Regions from separate parts of the Streptomyces sp. NPDC052020 genome, predicted to be linked through region 1. Evidence: riboswitches for the same ligand, from Rfam matches in the RefSeq annotation. Region 1 holds a riboswitch; the other holds the start of a gene.
What was found. A riboswitch is a leader RNA that binds a small molecule or an ion and turns the genes downstream of it on or off. The one in region 1 is predicted to bind S-adenosylmethionine.
Positions count from the first base shown of each region.

Region 2: it holds a riboswitch for S-adenosylmethionine, as region 1 does, so the genes downstream of both, thrC (threonine synthase) here and AB0L74_RS10740 (aminotransferase class V-fold PLP-dependent enzyme) in region 1, are expected to answer to the same signal.

Region 1 covers NZ_JBFAWY010000008.1:109,141-112,539, forward strand. Annotated here, with positions in the region: gene trpD (anthranilate phosphoribosyltransferase) at 1-964, shown strand, start outside; SAM riboswitch class IV at 1,048-1,164, shown strand; gene AB0L74_RS10740 (aminotransferase class V-fold PLP-dependent enzyme) at 1,535-2,911, shown strand; gene AB0L74_RS10745 (glycerate kinase) at 2,857-3,399, opposite strand, start outside.
Region 2 covers NZ_JBFAWY010000006.1:89,732-93,130, forward strand. Annotated here, with positions in the region: gene AB0L74_RS07860 (trehalose-6-phosphate synthase) at 1-430, opposite strand, end outside; gene AB0L74_RS07865 (glucosyl-3-phosphoglycerate synthase) at 620-1,591, opposite strand; SAM riboswitch class I at 1,838-1,979, shown strand; gene thrC (threonine synthase) at 1,998-3,278, shown strand; gene AB0L74_RS07875 (MoaD/ThiS family protein) at 3,340-3,399, shown strand, end outside.

The sequences.
Region 1 (3,399 bases):
GACCGCCTGGGCGATGGACGTGATCATGCGCGGTGAGGCGACCGACGCGCAGATCGCCGGTTTCGCGGTGGCGCTGCGGTCCAAGGGCGAGACGGTCGAGGAGATCACCGGTCTGGTCCGCACGATGTACGACCACGCCAGGGTGATCGAGGTGCCGGGGGAGACCGTCGACATCGTCGGCACCGGCGGTGACGGCGCGAAGACGGTCAACATCTCCACCATGTCGGCGATCGTGGTCGCCGGGACGGGCGCGAAGGTCGTCAAGCACGGCAACCGGGCCGCGTCCTCGGCCTCGGGCGCCTCGGACGTACTGGAGAAGCTCGGGGTGAACCTGGAGCTGACGCCGCGGCGGGTGGCCCAGGTGGCGGAGGAGGCCGGGATCACCTTCTGCTTCGCCGTGAAGTTCCACCCGGCGCTGCGCCATGTGGCGGCGGCCCGGGGCCAGCTCGGCATCCGGACGGTCTTCAACTTCCTGGGGCCCCTGACCAACCCGGCCAGGGTGAAGGCGCAGGCGATCGGCGTGGCCGACGCCCGGATGGCGCCGATCATCGCGGGCGTCTTCGCCGAGCGCGGCAACTCCTCGCTGGTCTTCCGCGGCGACGACGGCCTGGACGAGCTGACCACGACCTCCACCTCCCGGGTGTGGATCGTGCGGGACGGCGAGGTCACCGAGGAGTGCTTCGACCCGCGGGACGTCGGCATCGAGCTGGTCGAGGTGGAGGCGCTGCGCGGCGCCGACGCCTCCTACAACGCCGACGTGGCGCGGCGCCTGCTGCATGGGGAGACCGGGCCGGTGCGGGACGCGGTGCTGCTCAACGCGGCGGCGGCCCTGGTGGCGCTGGCGCCCGGCGAGGCGCCCCTGACGGAGCAGATCCGGGCCGGGATGGAGCGGGCGGCCGAGTCGATCGACTCGGGCGCCGCCCTGCGGACCCTGGAGCGCTGGGTGGCCGTCAGCAACGCCTGACGCGCCACCGCGGACGTGACGGACGTCCCGCGATCCGGACACGGGTTGCGGGACGTCGATCTTTTCCCGTACGTTCCTGTCCAGGTCATGAGCGACAGCCATTCGGCCCCGGCCGGCTGTCCGGCAACCCTCCGTCCGTGGCGGGGTGCCCCGGGTGAAGACCAGGCCGCAGACAGCAGGGTCTGCGGCAAGCGCGGACCCCTCACGCGCTCGTGAGCGAGCGCGGGGCCAGGGGTCCTGGTCGTTCGAGGGAGCCTTCCGTGAGCAAGCGAATGCGCTAGGCCTGTCGTCACACTCCCGTCTGCCTCGCGGCGCCACGCACGCACTCTCGCCGCACCGGGCCCCGACCCACGTACGTCCGGTACGAGGATCAGGGCCCGGCACGGCGAGAGCACGCACCTGACGCCGCGAGGCCCGCCCTTCGGCGGACGACGGGAGTGTGACGACAGGCCCTAGGGCCGCAGAGCCCCGCCTCCGCACACCCCTTTTCACCGTTCTCTCGCCTTCTCCCGCGCTGGAGCCGCACGCGCTCGCGTGGTGAGGCGTGCCTGCCTGTACGGGAGTTCCCCCATGTCCGTCTCCACCGCTGCCGCCGACCAGTCCGTTTGTTCCCCGCTGCCCGTTCTGGGCCGGGATGTCACCGTCCCCCTCGTCACCGGTGGCGAGGTCACCTACGCCGCGCTCGACTACGCCGCCAGCGCCCCGGCGCTCCAGCGGGTCTGGGACGACGTGGCGGCGTACGCGCCGTACTACGGCAGCGTGCACCGCGGCGCCGGGTACCTGTCGCAACTGTCGACCGACCTGTTCGAGAACGCCCGCAAGACCGTCGCGGAGTTCCTCGACTGCCGGGAGGCCGACCAGGTGGTGTTCACCCGGTCCACCACCGACTCCCTCAACCTGCTCGCCGCCGCCCTGCCCGCCGGCTGCCGGGTCTTCGTCTTCGAGACCGAGCACCACGCCTCCCTGCTGCCCTGGCGGGACGCGGACGTCACCTACCTCGACGCCCCGCGCACCCCGCGCCAGGCCGTGGAGACCCTGGAGCGCGCCCTCGCCGACCGCGACCCCTACGGCCCCGCCCTCGTCTGCGTCACCGGCGCCTCCAACGTCACCGGCGAGCTGTGGCCGGTGCGCGAGCTGGCCGCCGCCGCGCACGCCCACGGCGCCCGGATCGTGCTGGACGCCGCCCAGCTCGCCCCGCACCACCCGGTCAGCGTCCGCGACCTGGACGTCGACTGGGTCGCCTTCTCCGGGCACAAGCTGTACGCCCCCTTCGGCTCCGGTGTGCTGGCCGGCCGTGCCGACTGGCTGCGCGAGGCCGACCCGTACCTCGCGGGCGGCGGCGCCAGCCGCAGGGTCACCCGGCGCGCGGACGGGGGAGTGGACGTGGAGTGGCACGACAGCGCCGCCCGCCACGAGGCCGGGTCGCCCAACGTGATCGGCGCCTACGCCATCGCCTCCGCCTGCAAGGCCCTCACCGAGGCCGGGTTCGACGATCTCGTCGCCCGGGAGCGGTACCTGATCGGGAAGGTGCGGGCGGGGCTGGCCGAGGTGCCCGAGGTCAGGGTGCTGTCGCTGTTCGGCGACGACGCCCCGCGCGTGGGGGTGATCTCCTTCGTCGTCGAGGGCTGGAACAGCTCCCACTTCGCCGCCGCCCTGTCGGCCGAGTACGGCATCGGCGTGCGCGACGGCCTGTTCTGCGCCCACCCGCTGGTGCGCACCCTGCTCGGCAGCGACCCGCAGGCGCAGGGCGAGTGCGGCGCCCCCGAGGCGGCGCCCGGCGAGAAGTCCCTCAACGCGATCCGGGTCAGCTTCGGCGCGGGCACGCCGGACGAGCACGTGGAGCGCTTCCTGACGGCGGTGCGGGAACTGGTGCGCGACGGCGCGCGGTGGAACTACCGAACCGAGGACGGGCGGTGCGTGCCGGACACGTCCGCCGCGGCCGCCTGAGCCGGCAGCCGGGCGCCCAGCAAAATCATGCGCAGGGCGCGCTCGGTGGCGTCCGTGAGGAGTTCGGCGGCCCGCAGCAGCGCCTCCGCCAGGGCCATCGGGGCGGGCAGGATGCCGTGGCAGGCGTCGATGCCCGGCACCTCGTGGGCGCCCTCGCCGAGCGTGCCCGCCAGCGCGAGCACCGGGCGGCCGTGGCGCTTGGCGCGGCGGGCCACCTCGGCGGGGACCTTGCCGCGCGGCGTCTGGCGGTCGAGGGCGCCCTCGGCGGTGACCACGAGGTCGGCGCGGGCCAGACGGGCGTCCAGGTCCAGGTGGTCCAGCAGTACGTCGAAGCGGGGCAGCAGCCGGGCGCCGAGGGCGGCCAGACCCGCGCCCAGGCCGCCCGAGGCGCCGGTGCCGGGGTCCAGGCGCAGGTCGGTGCCGCCGGCGGGCAGGTCGCGGTTCAGGACGCGGGCCCAGTTCTCCAGTGCCTCCGACAACTCCTCGAC
Region 2 (3,399 bases), on a different contig from region 1:
CCGCCCCCTCGGCGGCCTCCTCGGCCAGCGCCTCGGCGAAGGCCCGGTTGAAGCGCTCGTACGCCGCCCACTGCCGGCGGAACTCCGCGTCGAAGACCGGCTCCAGCGGCGTCTGGTACAGCATGTGGTGGACGAACCACAGCACCGAGTTGGCGATGCCGTTGTAGGCGTCGGCGTGCACGTCGGCCGGGACGTCCAGCATCCGCACGCCGTCCTCGCCGGCCCCGCGCCGCACCGCCTCCCGGTCACCGTCGGACAGCGCCGAGCACACCCACAGGGCGCCCGCGTCCGGCCCGATGGCCGACAGCCCGGAGACCAGCCCGCCGCCGCCCCGTTTGGCGGTGAGCGAGCCGTCCTCCTCCACCTGGTACGAGACGGGCCCACGGTTGGAGGCCACCAGGACCTGAGCAGCACCGAACGTTGAAGCCATACGCCTCAACCTAGCCCGGGTCCCGATCGCTCAAACGTGCCCACGCGGCGCCCCGGCGGCTTTTCACCGCGGTCACTCGTGTGCCGGGCGTGCGCGGCGCCACGGGAGAGTCCGCCGGCGGCGGGGCGCACGCCGGCGCCGGCCGGGCGGCGGCACCGGCCGGCGCGGGAGGCCGGGGGCCGTACCGGCTCACGCCACCCGCCGCCGCGCGTACTCCGCGACCTCCACCATCGGCGGCCTCTCCTCGGTGTCCACGGAGTACGTCCGCGGCTCGAAGCCGTCCTCGCCGCGTTCGAACTGGGTGAGGGACGGCCGGATCAGATGGCCGCGGGCCAGCCGGAGCTGGGCGGTGCGGTAGATGGCGGCGGCCATCCGGCCCAGCGCCTGCCCGTCCTGGTGGCGGTGCTTGCGCACGCCCACGTCGACCTGGGCGAGGGCGTTCAGGCCCACCAGGTGCAGGGCGTCGACGAGCATGCCGAGCTCCACGCCGTAGCCGACGGGGAAGGGGAGCTGCTCCAGCAGGGAGCGGCGGGCCGCGTACTCGCCGCCCAGCGGCTGGACGAACCCGGCCAGTTGCGGCCAGTGCATGTTGAGCAGCGGGCGGGCCATCAGCTCGGTGACCCGGCCGCCCTGCCCGGCCGCGGCCGTCCGGTCGGCGGACGCGCCGGAGACCGTGAGCGGACGGTCGTACATCGCCTTGACCAGGTGCACGTCCGGATCGGTGAGCAGCGGGCCCACGATGCCGGTGACGAAGTCCGAGGAGAACTCGCGCAGATCGGCGTCGACGAAGCAGACGATGTCGCCGCGCGTGGCCAGCAGCGAGCGCCACAGCACCTCGCCCTTGCCGGGCACGGCCGGGATGCGCGGGAGGATCTCGTCGCGGTGGACCACCCGCGCGCCCGCCGCGGCGGCCACCTCGGCCGTGCGGTCGGTGGAGCCCGAGTCGACCACGACGAGCTCGTCGACCAGGGGGGCCTGGAGGATCAGGTCGCGGCGGATGGCCGCGACGATGTCGCCCACGGTCGCCTCCTCGTCGAGCGCGGGGAGCACGACGCTGACCGACTGCCCCGTGGCGCGCTTGGCGGCGAGGACCTGGTGCAGCGGCCGGTCGGCCAGGGACCAGGAGCGTGCGCGCAGCCAGCGCTCGACTTCTTCCAGCACGGTCGGTGGCTCCTTCGCGTCTGCTAGGCGGTCCGGACCGTCCGGTCCGGCGGGGCCCGGTTCCGGCCCGGTTTTCCCGGTGATCCGGTCCGGTGCGTCTTTTCCGGTGGTCCGGTGTGATCCATCTCGCGGTTCGGACGACTATCTCAACTGTCCTGGCCGTCGGTTACAGTCTTGAACAACGCGGATGACCATCGCATGTCGGGGGTCGCACCCCTGCTCGCCCGCGTTCACACAACCGCATACAGCTCATCCAGAGGGGCAGAGGGACACGGCCCGTTGAAGCCCCGGCAACCCTCCAGTCGGTTCTCGTTCAGGAGCGAGGCTCCCGGCTAGGGAAGGTGCCAAATCCGTCTCGTGGCGAGGTGCGCCGCGAGGAAGATGAGGAGAAAGGGCCTCGCCTCACATGGCTGTGCAGACTGTCGCAAGCACCACCCCTTCCGTCGACCTCGGGCCTGCCGCGGCGCTTTCCTGCCGGGAGTGCGGCCACCGCGTCCCCCTCGGCCCGGTCTTCGCGTGCGAGGAGTGTTTCGGCCCCCTGGAGATCGCCTACGACTTCTCGGGCTACGACACCGAGGAACTGCGCCGGCGCATCGAGGCCGGTCCCGCGAACATCTGGCGCTACGCCCCCCTCCTGCCCGTCCCGGCCGACGTCGCCGGCAAGCCGAACCTCAACCCCGGCTGGACCAAGCTGGTCAAGGCCGACAACCTCGCCCATGAACTCGGCGTCACCGGCGGCCTGTACGTCAAGGACGACTCCGGCAACCCGACCCACTCCTTCAAGGACCGCGTCGTCGCGCAGGCCCTGGAGGCCGCCCGCGCCTTCGGCTTCACCACCCTGTCCTGCTCCTCCACCGGCAACCTGGCCGGCGCCGTCGGCGCCGCCGCCGCCCGCGCCGGCTTCCGCTCCTGCGTGTTCATCCCGCACGACCTGGAGCAGGGCAAGGTCGTCATGGCCGCCGTCTACGGCGGTGAGCTCGTCGGCATCGAGGGCAACTACGACGACGTGAACCGCTTCTGCTCCGAGCTGATCGGCGACCCGGCCGGCGAGGGCTGGGGCTTCGTCAACGTCAACCTGCGGCCCTACTACGCCGAAGGGTCCAAGACCCTGGCGTACGAGATCTGCGAGCAGCTCGGCTGGCGGCTGCCCGACCAGATCGTCGTCCCGATCGCCTCCGGCTCCCAGCTCACGAAGATCGACAAGGGCCTTCAGGAGCTCATCAGGCTCGGCCTGGTCGAGGACCGGCCGTACACGATCTTCGGCGCGCAGGCCGAGGGCTGCTCGCCGGTGTCCACCGCCTTCAAGGCGGGGCACGACGTGGTCCGGCCGCAGAAGCCGAACACCATCGCCAAGTCCCTCGCCATCGGCAACCCGGCCGACGGCCCCTACGTCCTCGACATCGCGCGCCGCACCGGCGGTGCCGTGGAGGACGTGACGGACGAGCAGGTCGTGGACGCGATCAAGCTGCTCGCCCGGACCGAGGGCATCTTCGCGGAGACGGCCGGCGGCGTGACGGTGGGCGTCACCCGCAAGCTGATCGAGAACGGCCTCCTGGACCCGGCGAAGACGACCGTCGTCCTCAACACCGGCGACGGCCTGAAGACCCTCGACGCGGTGGCCGGCACCGGCCTGACCGCGACGATCCGGCCCACCCTCGACTCCTTCCGCGAGGCCGGCCTCGCCTGACCCGGGCCCCAGGACCTCGGTCCGCGCCCCCCGTACGTCATCCCGACCGGAGGATTCCCCCGTGAGCGTCACCGTCCGCATCCCCACCATCCTGCGCACCTACACCGGCGGCCAGGCCGAG